DNA from 3 places in the Massilia sp. BKSP1R2A-1 genome. Region 2 is predicted to be linked to each of the others. Evidence: predicted binding sites of a transcription regulator. Region 2 holds the regulator's gene; each other region holds the start of a gene.
The links. The regulator FliA, encoded in region 2, starts transcription of late flagellar genes. The targets are predictions, from matches to a motif close to CTAAAGTTTNNNNNNNNNNNGCCGNTA.
Positions count from the first base shown of each region.

Region 1: the regulator FliA is predicted to act here: its motif matches at 2,192-2,218, upstream of ACQ7JA_RS19480 (flagellar protein FliT).
Region 3: the regulator FliA is predicted to act here: its motif matches at 2,184-2,210, upstream of ACQ7JA_RS13590 (flagellin).

Region 1 covers NZ_JBOBRE010000014.1:4,756-10,064, reverse strand. The annotation lists gene ACQ7JA_RS19490 (type IV pilus assembly protein FimV) at 1-366, shown strand, start outside; gene ACQ7JA_RS19485 (HDOD domain-containing protein) at 736-1,713, shown strand; gene ACQ7JA_RS19480 (flagellar protein FliT) at 1,860-2,141, opposite strand; gene ACQ7JA_RS19475 (M1 family metallopeptidase) at 2,484-5,105, shown strand; gene ACQ7JA_RS19470 (M13 family metallopeptidase) at 5,139-5,309, shown strand, end outside.
Region 2 covers NZ_JBOBRE010000016.1:49,085-54,393, forward strand. The annotation lists gene ACQ7JA_RS21145 (M35 family metallo-endopeptidase) at 1-176, shown strand, start outside; gene ACQ7JA_RS21150 (hypothetical protein) at 326-811, opposite strand; gene motD (flagellar motor protein MotD) at 838-1,590, opposite strand; gene ACQ7JA_RS21160 (flagellar motor protein) at 1,597-2,340, opposite strand; gene ACQ7JA_RS21165 (RNA polymerase sigma factor FliA) at 2,322-3,053, opposite strand; gene ACQ7JA_RS21170 (MinD/ParA family ATP-binding protein) at 3,133-3,918, opposite strand; gene flhF (flagellar biosynthesis protein FlhF) at 3,911-5,309, opposite strand, start outside.
Region 3 covers NZ_JBOBRE010000008.1:11,590-16,898, reverse strand. The annotation lists gene ACQ7JA_RS13600 (GGDEF domain-containing protein) at 1-678, shown strand, start outside; gene fliB (flagellin lysine-N-methylase) at 767-1,993, shown strand; gene ACQ7JA_RS13590 (flagellin) at 2,313-3,773, shown strand; gene ACQ7JA_RS13585 (flagellar protein FlaG) at 3,847-4,206, shown strand; gene fliD (flagellar filament capping protein FliD) at 4,364-5,309, shown strand, end outside.

The DNA.
Region 1 (5,309 bases), on a different contig from region 2:
GAGCAGCTGGGCCAGCTCGAAGACAAGGTGAAGGTGCTGCAGGTGGCGATGGGCGCGCCGGCCTCGGCGGTCGTGCCGCCGGTAAAACCCTACAAGCCGAAGAAAAAGAAGGCGGAGCCGCCGCCACCCGAGCCCGACACGCCGTGGGTCCTGGTCGGTGGCGGCATCGCAGCCGTGCTGGCCCTGCTGGCCGCGCTGCTGGTGCTGCGGCGCCGGAAGGGGGCCGCCCGCCCGGCTCGCCGTGCGGAGCCGAAAGTCGGCCTGCTGGCGCGCATGAAGGCCCGCCTCAAGCGCAAGCCGGCGCCCGCCAAAGCGGCCGAGCCGACCCTGGAAGAGGCCGTACACGACTCGTCTACACAAGTCTGATTTTTGCGTTATACTCGTTTCGTGGTCGCGAGATCACAGACGGCGCGAAGGCCTGTCGCAGCCACCACCGATAGCGTGGCGCGGAACCAGGTGACGTTGAAGAAACGCTCGTGTCCGGAAGCAGTTCGCCAGCCAGCTGAGGCAGCGAACGCCGGCAGCAACCGGCAGAAGGCGACGCCAGGAGATACCTGGAGGTCGCTCTTCCCCCCATTCCGTGGCCGAGCCTCGCTCGGCCGCACATCAAGAAAGCGCCTGCGGGCGCTTTTGTCTTTTCTCCGCGCCATTCCGGCTCATGCCATATGCATCCGGGGTCTCGCGGCCAGCACGCGGACAGGCTACAATCGCCCAGCGGCATTACCCGGGCGTACTATGAAAAATTGGATCAATCGTTTGTTGAGCGGCGCGGACAGCCAGGCTGGCGCGCCACAAGGCGCTGCCGCAGCGCCGGATGAATCGTCTCCCGATGCGGCAGGCGACGGCGCCGGCATCGATGCGCTGTACTACGGCTGGCTCGCCGGACCGGCCACCTTCGAGGCCCCGGCGGAGACCGAGCGCCAGATCTTCGACCAGATCAGCCACTTCACCCAGAATCCGGCCATCGCGGCCGAGCTGGTGCCGCGGATTCCCGAACTGATCCCCAAGCTGCTGCGCAGCCTGCGCGACGAGAACGTCACGACCGGCGAACTGGCCACCCAGGTGGCGGAAGACGTGGTGCTGGTGGCCGAGGTGCTGCGCGAGGCGAACAGCGCCTATTATCGGCCGATGACCCCGATCAAGACCCTGGATGCCGCCATCATGCTGCTGGGCCAGAACGGCCTGCGCATGCTGCTGGCGCGGGTGGCCTTCCGGCCCGTGATCCGCATGCACGAGAGCGGTTTCGCGCGCCGCGCCGCGCCCCTGGTCTGGAACCATTCCGAGAAGTGCGCCGTCGCGGCCAGCCTGATGGCGCCGGGTGTGACCGCCGACATCTTCGAGTCCTGCCTCGCCGGCCTGATGCAGGACGTCGGCCTGATCGTCGCCTTCCGCCTGGCGGACCGGGTCTGCCCGAACGGCAAAGTGCCGGCCTCGGCCGCCTTCGGCGTGGAGCTGCTGGCGCGCAGCCGGCTGCTTTCCGGCGTCATCGCGACCCACTGGGATTTCCCGAACAATGTGGCGGAGGCGATCAGCCAGGCGGGCGAGCCGGACGGTTCGCCGCTGGCGCAGGCGCTGGGGCAGGGCGACCGGATCGCGAAGCTGCGGATCCTGATCGATGCCGGGCTGGTGGGCGAGGACGATGCGCTGGTGAATGAGGCCTTGAATGGGTTCCAGCGGCGTTGCCTCGGGAAGCTGAGTAAGCTCGAATCGTAGGATGGGCAGGTTCTGCCCGCGCGTCCAGCTCCGGCTCGCTCAGTGGCCGTGCATGCCGGAGTTGAACGCGCGGTCGGCAGAGCCGACCACCCTACCAAAGCAAAAGGGCGCCGACGGCGCCCTTTATCTATCTGATCGCCTGCCGATCAGTGCGCGCTCATCGCGCGTTCCACCTGGCCCATCCACGGCTCGGTCACATCGCGGATCGCACGGTCATTGGCCATCAGCTGCTTGATCAGATCGATCTTGCGCTGGCGCTTGGCGCCGTCCAGGGCCGGCACGCCGCCGATCGCCGCACCTGCCGCCACGCTGGCCTGCACGTTCAGCTTGTCGAAACCGTTCCAGTCGCCTGCCTGGGCAGCAACCTTCATCTGGCCGCTGAGGCCGGCGAGGTTTTCGTACATCGAGAGGACGTCGTTCGAGGTCATGTTGCTGCCTTGGCAAGTTTCACCGGCCGGATTGCCGGTTGTCTACCCTTTTACGGACGCGCTTTTCGGAACTTTAGGGTTTCATTGAAAAAAGATTGAATTTTTTTCGCACAGACACGGATGTTGTCAGTCATGCATGGTCAACCGACCCGCTTTGGTCCAGAATGCACCCGCCATTCCCCGGAATCGGCAGTTTGGCCGCGTTTTTTGCAGTCTGTCGCAATCCGGGCGCAGGCGTCCGGGGGCCTACGTAGAGTGCGTGCTGGGTAGTTGCGCCATGGAGCGCCACGCCATGATCAAAAAACCAAGAAAAGCTTTGCGAGAGAGAGACTTATGAGAGACATGCCAGTCGCACGCGCCGCGGCCGCGGTCGCGTTTGCGCTGACCACTGCCGGCGCCCAGGCCGAAGCGCCGTATGCATTTGCCACGACGCCGGGCAAATTGCCGAAAGACGTGATTCCTCTGCAGTACTCCGCCCACATCATGCCCGACGTGGCCGGCAACAGCTTCCGCGGCACCCAGACCGTCGAGATCGAGGTCCTCAACACCACCTCGACCATCATGCTGAACGCCGACAACCTGGAGATCGACAGCGCCAGCCTGAGCGGCAAGGAGATCGGCAAGCTCGCCCTCAAGCCCATCCTCGACAGGGGGCAGCAGACCCTGCGCTTCGAGCTGGCCAGGCCGCTGGCGCCGGGCAAGTACGCGCTGGACCTGACGTTCAAGGGCCAGATCAACCGCGAAGGCCGCGGCCTCTTCTACGTGAACTACAAGGCGGGCGGGGCGGACAAGAAGCTGATCGCCACCACCATGGCGCCGACCGATGCGCGGCGCATGCTGCCGACCTGGGACGAACCATCGTTCCGCGCCCGCTTCAAGCTGACGGTCGACGTCCCGAGCAACTTCAAGGCCTATTCGACCACTCCGATCGAGAAGCAGGAGCCGCTGTCCAAGGGCATGCAGCGCGTCACCTTCGGCAACACGCCGAAGATGCCGAGCTACCTGGTGGTGCTGGTGGCGGGCGAGATGGAAAGGGTCGCGGCGAAACAGGACGGCGTCGAGATCGGCATCGTGACCACCGAAGGGAAGGGCGCCTCGACCGCCTTCCCCCTGCAAGCCTCGCGCGACCTGCTGCGCTACTTCAACCATTACTTCGGCATCCCGTATCCGCTGCCCAAGCTGGACCAGATCGCCATCCCCGGCGGTTTCAACGGCGCCATGGAAAACTGGGGCGCCGTCGTCTACAACGAGCCGACCCTGCTCTACGACCCGAAGAAGAGCCCGGACCGGGTCAAGAAATTCACCTTCAACATCAATGCCCACGAGCTGGCCCACCAGTGGTTCGGCAATCTGGTCACCATGGCCTGGTGGGACAATCTCTGGCTCAACGAAGGCTTCGCGTCCTGGATGGCGGCCAAGGCGACCCAGCACTTCCATCCGGAATGGCGCCCCTACCTGGACGAGATCGCCGCCCGCGAATACGTCATGAACCTGGACGCGCGCAAGACCACGCACCCGATCCAGACCCGCATCGACACCGAAGAGCAGGCCGCCGCCGCTTTCGACGCGATCACCTATTCGAAGGGCCAGGCCTTCCTGCGCATGCTCGAGGCCTACCTGGGCGAGGACAACTTCCGCAAGGGCATCCGCGCCTACATGGCCAAACACCAGTATTCGAATACCACCTCGAGCGACCTGTGGGCGGCATTGGAAAAAGCCTCCGGCAAGCCGGTCGAGAAGCTGGCGTCGGACTGGACCACGCAGCCGGGCTTCCCCCTGATCAAGGTCGAGCAGGCCTGCGAAGACGGCAAGCGCAAGATCACATTGTCGCAGGAGCAGTACCGCCTCGACGAGCCGGCGCCTGAGAAACGCCTGTGGAACGTTCCGCTGCAGGTCGGCACCGTCAACGGCAAGGCCTGGACCACTCTGCTGTCCGGCCCCTCGACCACGATCACCCAGGCCAGCTGCGAAGGCGCCCTGGTGGTCGACCCGTATAGCGTCGGCTATTTCCGCGTGCATTACGACCCGGCCAGCTTCCATGCCCTGGCCGAGCAGGCGCCACGCCTGCTGGACAGCACCCGCCTGCGCCTGCTGGCCGACAGCTGGAGCCTGGCCCTGGCCGGCCGCATGCCGCTCGACGCCTACCTCGACCTGGTGCGCAAGTACGCGAACGAGCCGCGCCCGGCCGTGTGGGAGGCGCTGCTGTCCCACCTGCGCACCGTGAGTTCGCTGCTGGGCGGCGAACCGGAGCAGGCCCTGGTGCGCCGCTTCTTCATCGACCTGGCGCGTCCCAGGCTCGCCACGCTCGGCTGGGACGAGAAGCCGGGCGAGAGTCCTGACGATGCCCAGCTGCGCGGCATGCTGGCCACCTCGCTGGCGCGCGCCGGCGACCCGGAGGCCATCGCCCAGGGCAAGGCGCGCTTCGCGCGCTTCCTGGAAGACCCAGCTTCGGTGCCGCCCTCGATGATCGACTTCGTCACCCTGACGGCCGGCCGCTACGCCGACGCCGCCACCTACGAAGCCCTGGCCGCACGGGCAGCCAACGCACCCAACAGCGAGGAGCGCAACCGCTTCGGGAAGGCGCTGACCAGCGCCCAGGATCCGGCGCTGGCCGCACGCACCCTGCAGATGCTGCTGTCGCCGCAGACTCCGCCCGACCTGATTCCCTACATCATCAGCGGCGTCTCCGCCGAGCACCTCGACCAGACCTGGAACTTCGCCGTCGCCAACCGCGACGCGCTGCTGAACAATATGGAAGCGCTCGGCCGCCACGCCCTGTTCGCCAGCATCGTCTCGAGCTCGGCCAACCCGGTCCACGCCGAGCTGGTCGAAAACTACATGCGCAAGAACTTCGGCGCCGACGGTGTTGTCGAAGCCGAGCGCGCCGGCAATGGCGTGCGCATCCGTGCCGCCCAGAAGGCGCGCCTGCTGCCGCAGGTACGGGCCGCGCTGCAAAAGCAATAAACGAAGTCACTTTTACCAAGAGAAAAGGAAGCTATGAACACCAGCTGGACTCCGATCAAGACCGCCGTCGCCCTGGCCCTGTGCGGCGCCGCCTTCGCCTTTGCTCCCGCCCACGCCGCCGGCCAGGATGCAAGCACCACCAAGGCGCCCGCCAGGCCGGTCGGGGCCATCGTTCTGCCGGGCGACGATTTCTATGCCTACGCC
Region 2 (5,309 bases):
CGAAGGGCGGCACCCTGGTGCATGAGATGAGCCACTTCAACGTGGTGGCCGGCACCGACGACCACGTCTACGGCCAGTCGGGCGCCGCCAGCCTGGCGATCAGCAACCCGGCCCAGGCGGTCGACAACGCCGACTCGCACGAGTACTTCGCCGAGAACACCCCGGCGCTGAACTAAACGGCGAATCGTTTTTCGTAGGGTGGGCGGCTGTGCCGCCCACGCGTTCAACCGGCTGATGAATGGACGATACGTCTGCTCATACGGAATTTGGACGCGCGGACGGCGAAGCCGTCCACCCTACAACGGCCGGCGTGCCCGGGACGATTTCATTTGGCGAAGGTGAACCTGACCGGCGCCGCGGGACTGTGCGATATGGCATCGAGCTGCTTCACGTCCTTCAGGTATGGCCCGTCATAGCGGATCTCGTAGCTGTGCTTCCCCTTGTGGAAGGCATAGGTCGGCGTGATGTCGATGGTGTTCATGTGCATGGAGTGCGGCTTCACCTCCTGGTAGTCGCCGGCGGTGAGCGCGCCGCGCTTGACCATCATGCCGGTATAGTCGACCGGCCTTCCCTTCGCATCCAGCACCTCGAAGCGGCGGCCGGTCAGCTCGTCGCCGGCGGCCACTTCGCGCGGCACCCAGATCGGGGTGTCGCCGCGGTTCTCGATCGTCAGGCGCACCTTTACCTTGCTCGAGCCCGTCTCGACTTCGAGCTGGTGGCGCACCGGGGCATCCTTCTCCACCGCGCCGACGGCGCTCACCAGGCCACCCAGCGCGAAGGCCAGCACAGGCACAAATCGTTTGACATGCATGCGTGCTCCATGAAAGAAAATGTCACTCACTGTACCAGCAGCGGCTCCGGTGTCGTCGCGAGGATCATCACCGCCACGCGGCGGTTCCTGGCCTGGTTCAGCGGCGTGTCGTTCGGCGCCACCGGGCGCGTGGCGCCATGGCCGATGGCCGACAGGCGCGTATCCCGGACACCCTGCTCGATGAAGAGGCGCACCACGCTCGCCGCGCGCACCGCCGACAGTTCCCAGTTCGAGGCGAACTGCGCATTCGTGATCGGCAGATTGTCGGTGTGCCCTTCGACCTCGATCGCATGCGGATCGTTCTTGAGCAAACCGGCCACCTCGCCCAGCACCTCGCGCGCATCCGGCTGCAGCACGGCCTGGCCCTGGTCGAAGAGCACGCTGGCATTGAGCTCCACGCTGATGCCGCGCGCATTTTGCGTCACCCTCACCTGGCCCGATTTCACGAGGGGCATCAGGGTCGCCGTCAGGTCCCTGGCCAGCACTTCCATGCGTTCGCGCTCGCGCCGCGCCGCTTCCAGGCGCTTGCGGTTGACGATGTGGGAGAGCGGCAGCACCGGCTCGACATTGGTGTTCACCTGCGGCGCCGCGCCGCGTCCGCCGAAGGCGTCGCCCAGCGCTTCGGACAGCACCGCGTACTTGCCTTCGTTGACGATGGAGATCGCGTACATGACGACGAAGAAGGCGAACAGCAGGGTGATGAAGTCGGCGTAGGAAATCAGCCAGCGCTCGTGGTGTTCGCCGGCGCCCACTTCATCGTCGTAGCGTTTGCGCGCCATGGCAGGTCAATGACGCGCGAGAAGGCTGGCCACGCGCTCGTCGACCACGCGGGTATGGTCGCCCGAAGCCAGGTCATGGAAGACTTCGGCAAGGATTTCGTATTGAGCCACCTTGTCGCTGACGATGGCCTTCAGCTTGTTCCCGACCGGGTAGAAGAACAGGTTGGCCAGCCCCACGCCGTAGACGGTGGAGACGAAGGCGACGGCGATGCCCGAGCCGAGCCGCGACGGATCGGACAGGTTTTCCATCACGTGGATCAGCCCCAGCACGGCGCCCAGGATGCCGATGGTCGGCGCATAGCCGGCCGCCGACTCCCAGATGCGGGCCGCCTGGCGCTGCGAGAATTCATAGGCGCTGATCTCGCCCTCTAACAGGCTGCGGATCTTTTCGGGTGCGATGCCGTCCACCACCAGGCGCAGGCCCTTCTGGACGAATTTGTCGTTCGTTCCCATGTACTGCTCGAGAGAGAGAAGGCCGTCGCGCCGTGCCGAGAGGCTCCACAGCGCGATTTCCTGCGACAGTTTCTGGCGTCCGGATTTGGGCGGGAAAAAGACCCAGCGCAGCATGCGCATGCCCAGCGCGAAGCTGCGCTTTTCGCTCTGCAGCAGCACGGCGCCGAAGGTGCCGACCACCACGATGGCGAAGGCCGCCGGCTGGACCAGCGAGGCGAACTTGCCGCCGTCGAGCGTGTGGCCGACCAGGATGCCCGCGATCGCGAGCACCAGCCCGGCTACGCTTGCCCAGTCCACAACTGCTCCTTGAGGGCGGCGCGCAGCCGCGAGACCGCCTGGGTGTGCAGCTGCGACACCCGCGATTCGCTGACGCCCATGACGGCGCCGATTTCCTTCAGATTCAGTTCTTCCTCATAGTAGAGGCCCATCAGCATCTTCTCGCGCGGCGGGAGATTGTCGATGGCGTCGATGACGGCCTGGCGGAAGCCCGTATCGAGCAGGCTGCGCAGCGGATCGCTGTCGTCCACGGCATAGCGGTCGAGGAAGCCGTCGCTGCCGTCCTCGCTGTCGTGGAAGTCTTCGTAGTAGACCAGCTGGTGGCCGCCCGAGTCGCCCAGCATTTCCTGGTAGTCGGCGAGCGACATCTTGAGCGACTTGGCGATCTCGGATTCGCTGGCCGGACGTCCCAGGCGCTGGTTCAGCGCCTCCATCGCGGCCTCGACCTTGCGCATGTTCTGGCGCGTCGAGCGCGGCATCCAGTCGCTGTTGCGCAGCTCGTCGAGCATGGCGCCGCGGATGCGCAGCACCGCATAGGTCTCGAACTGGGCGCCGTGGTTGTCTTCGTAGCGGTTGATCGCGTCCAGCAGGCCCATCATGCCTGCCTGGACCAGGTCATCGACTTCCACCGAAGGCGGCAGCTTGGCCTTCATGTGGTGGGCAAGGCGCTTCACCAACGGCATGTGCTCCGTCAGCAAATGGTTCTTGTCCGCTTTCCCTTTGACCGTGTACATGCGTTAAGTGTTCTTTTTCTCTTGGTTCGGCTTGTCGAACGCGTGGGCGGGGGACCGCCCACCCTACAACTACCTGGTTTCATGCCCGCATCGCGTGCAAGGCAAACTTGCCAGCCAGCCTGCGAAACGCGACCGACGCGCCCGCCAGCGGGAAGGCATCGACCACGGCGCGGCCCAGGCGCGCGGCCCGGTGCAGGTACTCGTCGGCCGGCACCGAGCCCATCGAGCTCAGGCTGACCGCCAGGTAACGGCTTGCTGCGGTAGACATATTATCGTATACAACCTTGGCCTCGGCCTCTGTCGCGCCGGTAACGAGGATACCGAAGGGGCGGCGGCCCAGTTGCTGGGACAGGCGCTTGATCAGGGCGTAGGCATTCGTGATCGAGGCGGCGGAGGTTCCCACCTGCACCACGATCTCGGACGAGGCCATCAAGGGCAGCGGAAATTCGTCATCCGGGCCCAGTTCGCCGTCGACCATCACGATGCCGGCCTGCTTGACCAGCACGTCGAAGGTCTTGGCCAGGCGGCGGGTATCGGTATTGCCGATCGGCGTGCCGAGGGTGGCCACCGAAAAGCCTTGCGGCACGGCGTGCATCACCTGGTTCAGGGCCGCTTCCTGGCGCGCCACGTTGGCCAGCGTCGCCGCGCGGTTCAGGCCGAGGCGGCGGGCCACGCCGTAGTCGCGCTCGCAGGCGTCGACGATCAGGACTTCGTTGCCAGTCTGGGCCAGCGAGGCGCCCAGGTTGACCAGCATGGCGCCCTTGTCGTCTTCAGGGGTGGCGGAGAGGAAGGTCACGATGCGCGGGCGCGGGCCCTGCAGCATCCGGCGCAGGCCTTCGGCCTGGTCGAAGTCGAAACTAGCCAAGGTGCACCTCGCGCATGCCGCGGTCCTGGCTGAGTTTACCAGCTGCGGCCATCATCATCGGCAGGTCGGCGTCGCCGAACTGGGCTGCCGCGTTGCGGGTATTGCGGAAGGCGCGGTCGATCAGCATGGCGCGGTCGGCCAGGTGCAGGTCTTCCGGCACGCGCTGGCCGTTCGAGATGTAGTGCAGGTTCAGCTTCTGGCGGATCACGACGTCCAGCACATTACCGATGGAAGCGGCTTCGTCCAGCTTGGTCATGATGCAGCCGGCCAGGCCGGTGCCCTGGTAGGCGCGCACCACTTCGTTCAGGGTCTCGTTGGTCGAGGTCGCGTTCAGGCACAGCAGGCGCTTCACGTCGGCGCCGGATTCGCTCAGCATGGCAACCTGCTCGGTCACCATCTGGTCGCGCTGCGACATGCCGATGGTGTCGATCAGCACGGTGTGCTTGTTCTTCAGCTCTTTGAGGGCAATGCGCAGGTCGGCCTCGTCCTTCACCGAGTGCACCATCACGCCCAGGATCTTGCCGTAGATGCGCAACTGTTCGTGGCCGCCGATACGGTAGGCATCGGTGGTGATCAGGGCCAGCTTGTCCGGGCCGTGACGCATCACGCAGCGGGCCGCCAGCTTGGCGGTGGTGGTGGTCTTGCCGACGCCGGTCGGACCGACCAGGGCGAACACGCCGCCACGGTTCAGGAGGTCGTCTTCGTTGGCAATCGTCGTCAGGTTGCGCGCCAGGACGGTCTTGATCCAGCGCAGCGCGTCGGCGGCGTCTTTCGTCGCCGGCATTTTTTCGATGAGGTAGCGCGCCAGGGTCGCCGAGAAGCCGGCGGCCAGCATCTCGCGCAGCACGGCGGCTTTCTGGGGCTCGCGCTGGGCGGTGGCGTTCCAGGACAGCTCGGCCAGCTGGGTTTCCATCAGGCCGCGCATGGCGCGGATTTCGTTCATCATGCCGCTCATTTCCTGGGCGGCGGATTCCTTGGCCTGGGCGATGGCGGCGCTCATCATCTGGGTCATGGCGGCCATGTCGATGCCCGGCTCCGGGCTTGGTGCGCGGCGGTTGACGTAGGTCGGCGGGATTTCCGGCTCGATGGCGGGAGCGGCGCGGCGCTCCACATAGGGCCGGGCCACGTCAGGCTGGCCGGCGAACGGATCCATCATCTGCGCAGCAGGTGCGGCGGCGCGCGGAGCCGGCTGCTGGCGCACTTGTGGCTGCGGATCGCGGGCAGCGGCGGCGAAGGCGCTACGCGAGAAGGTCGGTTCCGGGTCGAAATCGTTGTCGAAAGCGCTGAAGGCGGCCGGCTGCGGCTCTTCGATGGCCGGGGCGGACAGCGAGGCGACGTCGTCGTTGTCCAGCGCCAGGATCTCGACCACGCCGTCGACCGGACGGTTCGAG
Region 3 (5,309 bases), on a different contig from region 2:
CGCATCGGCCGCGCCGGGAATATCGGCGAACTGAACGAGGTGATGGAAGAGGTGCTGCGCGAGATGCGCGCGGCCCAGGACGAGGCGCTGGCCTCGCGCGACCGGATGGTCGCCGTGCACCAGGAAGTGCAGGAAGCCGAGGAACGCATCCGCGCGCTGGAATCCGAACTCCAGCACATGAGCGAGCTGGTGCGCGAAGACCAGTTGACCGGGAGCCTGAACCGCCGCGGCCTGGACGATGTGTTCGAGCGCGAGAGCGCGCGCGCCGACCGCCGCAACATGCCCCTGTGCGTGGCCATGCTCGACCTCGACAATTTCAAGAAGCTCAACGACACCTACGGCCACCTGGCCGGCGACGGCGCCCTGAAACACCTGGTCAAGGTGGTGCGCGACACCCTGCGCTCGATGGATGTGATCGCCCGTTTCGGGGGCGAGGAATTCCTGATCCTGCTGCCCGAGACCACGGTCGACGCGGCCGCGGCCGCCATGGTGCGCGTGCAGCGCGAGCTGACCCGCCACTTCTTCTTGCACGATAACGAGAAGATGCTCATTACCTTCTCCTGCGGCGTGGCCCTGCGCCATCCGAACGAGGACCAGGCCAGCCTGACCGCGCGCGCCGACCGCGCCATGTACCAAGCCAAGAATAGCGGCAAGAATCGGGTGGTGATCGCGGATTAGGAAGGTTTTCCTACAGGATAGACTTCTCGTATCCAGGCTGCCTCCCCGCGCGCGGAGCGTGCTCTCCCAACCTATCCTGTCCCAGACCATGGCAATCCTTCATCCGACCCGTACGCTTTCCGCCCTCCTGCCCCGCTACGTCAGCCGCTTCGCCTGCATCGGATCGGCCTGCGAAGACACCTGCTGCTCCGGCTGGACCGTCAGCCTGGACAAGAAGACCTTCAACGCTTATCGCCAGAGCAAGCATCCGGAGCTGAGCAAGACGTTCGAGACCAGTCTGCGGCGGCAGCGCAGCCAGGGCTCCGACAGGAACTACGGCAAGATCGACCTGCATGGCGAGGGCGGCAGCTGCCCCATGATGCAAGGTGGACTGTGCGGCGTGCAGGCGCACATGAACGAAAGCCATCTGTCGAACACCTGCTTCAGCTACCCGCGCATCTCCGCGAACTTCGGCGGCCAGGTACAGCAGGCCCTGCAACTGTCCTGCCCGGAAGCGGCGCGCCAGGCTCTGCTGGCGCCGGATGCCTTCGATTTCATCGAGGCCGGCATCACCGTGCGTCCCGACACCGTCCAGCGCGTCGATGCCGATGGCGCCCAGGGGCAGCACCTGATGCACGAGGTGCGGATCTTCTGCCTGCAGCTGATGCGCACCGAGGGCCTGGAACTGTGGCAGCGCCTGGCGCTGCTGGGCGTCTTCTGCGAGCAGCTTGCGGCAACCCGCTCCGCCGACGTGCAGGCGCTGCTGGACAGTTTCGCCCGGCTGGTCGAAGACGGGGCCGTGCTCGACGCCTTGCGCGACCTCCGGCCCAACCATCCCGCCCAGGCCATGGTGTTCGCCACCCTGTGGAGCAGCAAGGAGTCGCCCGCACGCAGCGAACGCCAGCGCGAGGTGATCGACATGGTCGCGCGCAACCTGGGCGCCGATGCCGAATCCGGCGTGGCCCACATCGACGAGCTGGTGGCCCGCTATACCACCGGGGTACAGCGCCTGCCCCTGGCGCTCGAGGCAGCGCCACACTTGCTGGAACACTACGTATTGAACGAGATGTTCATGCACCTGTTCCCATTCGACCAGGCCAATCCCTACGACTGCTACCTGCAACTGGTCTCGCGTTTCGGCCTGCTGCGCATGATGCTGGCGGCCCAGTGCGCCCCCGAAGGACCGCTGCCGGACGCCGCCGCCCTCGTCAAGACCGTGCAGGTCTTTTGCCGGCGCTTCCGCCACGATGTGAATTTCGCCACCAGGGTCAACCATGCGCTCAAGAACAGCGGCTGGGACAGCCTGGACAAGCTGTACGGCTTCCTGCGCCATTAAGTTGTTGTCGAATCGACCTCGAGAACGCGGCCAGGTGCCGCGTTTTTTTGTTTTCCAGACCCTGCTTGAGGACCGGCAGCGAGAAAAATAAATTTATTTTTGCCCTAAAGTCCCCGATTTTTGCGCCGTCTAGACGCGCGCTCCACGCAAACTTGAGGACTTTTTTCGCAGTTTATTTTCGTTGCCCGCCATAAAGCTTTTACGGGGGACTCCGTTACCAGCATCAACAGCGGTGTGATCGTCACGGAACAGCGTGGCGCACCAAAGTGAACAGGGTACAGTCGCCCGCCCCATAAAGTAGTAAGTCTGGAGAAATACCATGGCATCCGTCATCAACACCAACATCGCTTCGCTCAACTCGCAACGTAACCTGACCTCGTCGCAGACCTCGCTGACCACCTCCCTGCAGCGTCTGTCGTCGGGTCTGCGCATCAACAGCGCAAAGGACGATGCAGCCGGCCTGGCGATTTCGGACCGCATGAACTCGCAAATCCGCGGGATGAACCAAGCTTCCCGTAACGCCAACGACGGCGTCTCGATGGCCCAAACCGCAGAAGGCGCTCTGGCAAACTCGGGCGACATCCTGCAGCGTATCCGCGAACTGGCCGTCCAGTCCTCGAACGCTTCGAACTCGGCCGGCGACCGCAAGGCGCTGCAGACCGAAGTCACCCAGCTGACCTCGGAACTGAACCGCATCGCTACCACCACCTCGTTCAACGGCCAGCAACTGCTGGACGGCACCAGCGGCACCTCGAACTTCCAGGTCGGCGCCAATGCCAACGAACTGATCTCGATGTCGGGCTCGAACTTCACCACCAGCTCCTACGGCACCAACCAGGTCGCCAAGGACGTGCCGGAAGTGAAGGCCACCACCAACTTCGACGCAACCAAGGCAGTCACCATCAACGGTTCGGCCGGTTCGGCCGATGCCAAGGGCGGCACCGCCAAGGCCCTGGCCGCTTCGGTGAACCAGAACTCGGGCACCACCGGCGTGACCGCAACGGCCAAGACCGAAACCATGCTGGCCCTGGGCGGCGGCGAGAGCTACACCCTGGAACTGAAGGGCGACAACTCGACCGCGGTCAAGATCTCGTTCTCGACCGGCGCCGGCACCTCGGCAACCGACCTGGCGGCAGGCATCTCGGCCTTCAACGCACGTTCGGCGGAAACCGGCGTGACCGCCGAGTACGACGCCAAGAACAAGGGCATCAAGCTGACCCACGCTTCGGGTGAAGACATCAACCTGAAGAACGTCGCGACCGCCGCCAACACCACCCTGAACGTGCACTCGTACAAGACCGATACCACCACCGCACAGAACGTGCTGGTCGGCGCCGGTTTCGATGCCAAGGCCGCCGGCGCCACCGCCATCGGCAACGGCCACGTGACCCTGGATTCGGAGAACAGCTTCTCGGTGAGCGACGCGGGTTCGGGCCTGGCCCTGACCGGCAGCTCGAGCCTGAAGTCGGTCGCTTCGCTGGACATCAGCTCCTTCGCCGGCGCCCAGCTCGCGATCAAGATTGCCGACTCGGCACTGGCGACCGTGAACACCAAGCGCGCTGAAATGGGCGCACTGCAATCGCGCTTCTCGTCGGCCATCTCGAGCCTGCAGTCGAGCACCGAGAACCTGTCGGCATCGAAGAGCCGTATCGTCGACACCGACTTCGCAGCTGAAACCGCGAACATGACCCGCGGCCAGATCCTGCAGCAAGCCGGTACCGCGATGCTGGCCCAGGCCAACTCGCTGCCGAACGGCGTGCTGTCCCTGCTGCGTGGCTAATCCGCTGACAAGCTAGCGTTGTAAGCTCCCCGGCTGATTTCGATCAGCCGGGGTTTTTCACTTTGGGGTCCATATGAACATCCAGCCTTTAGGTGCGCCCGCCACGCCGAAGCTTGACGAACGGCCGGCACCCGACAGCATCGCCACCCGCGCTCCCGCTGCGCGCCAGCCCGAGGAAACCCGTGCCGGCAAGGAAGCACAGCAGCCTTCGCGCAAGGAACTCGACGAAGCGGTCAAGAAGATCAACCAGTCCCTGCCCGCATCCTCGCAGAGCCTGGAATTCTCGGTCGACGACGAGAGCAAGCAGACCGTCGTCAAGATCATCGACCTGAGCACGAAGGAAGTGGTGCGCCAGATTCCTTCGGTCGAAGCGCTCGAGATCGCCAAGTCGCTCGACAAGGCGATGGGCCGCCTGATCAGCCAGAAAGCCTGATGCCTGGCTTGCCGACGCCGCCCTCCCCTGCGGAGGGCGCGTTGTGTTTCTTGTACGATTTTCCCCAAGCCACAAATAAGCAGGTAATTCCTGCTCTCAAGTCCCCTTTGCTCCTGTCGATAATGACTTACATTATCTACTTTCGCAGGAGAAACAAGTGGCCATTTCCTCAGCCGGCATCGGTTCCGGTCTCAATGTAGACGACCTCGTCAGTAGACTGATGGCGGCCGAGTCTGCGCCGCTGACCAAATACGATGCGCGCACCGCCGCCTTCCAGTCCAAGCTCGACGCTCTGAGCAAGCTGAGCAGCGCCGTGGGCAGCTTCCAGGGCTCGCTGTCCTCGCTGACCTCGAGCGCGACCTTCAAGGCCCTCAGCGCCAGCGTCTCGAACAGCGAGGTGCTCAAGGGCAGCGCCACCGCTGAAGCGGCAGCCGGCACCTACAAGGTCTCGGTCAACCAGCTGGCCCAGGCCCAGACGCTCAACAGCGCCGGCTACGCCAGCATGACGTCCTCGATCGGCAGCGGCGCCAAGACCACCCTCACTTTCCAGTTTGGCACCACCTCGGGCGGGCGCTATGGCGTCGATGCCAGCGCCCTGTCCGGCGCTGTGGCGACCACGGGCATCGCCAACGGTTCGCTCACCATCAACGGCACCGCGATCACCACCAGCAACTCCACCCGCAGCGCCCAGGCGCTGGCGGCCGCCATCAATGCGGAAACCGAAGACACCGGCGTCACCGCCGTCGCCCAGCAGACCGCGACGGGCGCGACCCTGTTCGGCGGCGCGGGCAACGGCAGCTTCGGTGGTGTGACCACCACTGCCGGCGCCAGCTACTCGCTGTCCGTGGGCGGTGTCCAGATCGCCGCCCAGGCCGCCGGCATCGCCGCCGGCGCCGCCGGCAGCGTGAGCGCGGCGTCGATCGACGACGCCCTTACCGGCAACAATGCGACCACGCAGGCGCTGGCCGCGGCCGGCATCACGTTCACCGGTTCCGCCGCCAACGGCGACCTGCAGTTCTTCTCGGCCCAAGGCGCCAACATCACGGTCAGTGAAAGCGTCGAAGGCAGCGTCACCGGTGGCCTGAACAACAGCGGCACGACCA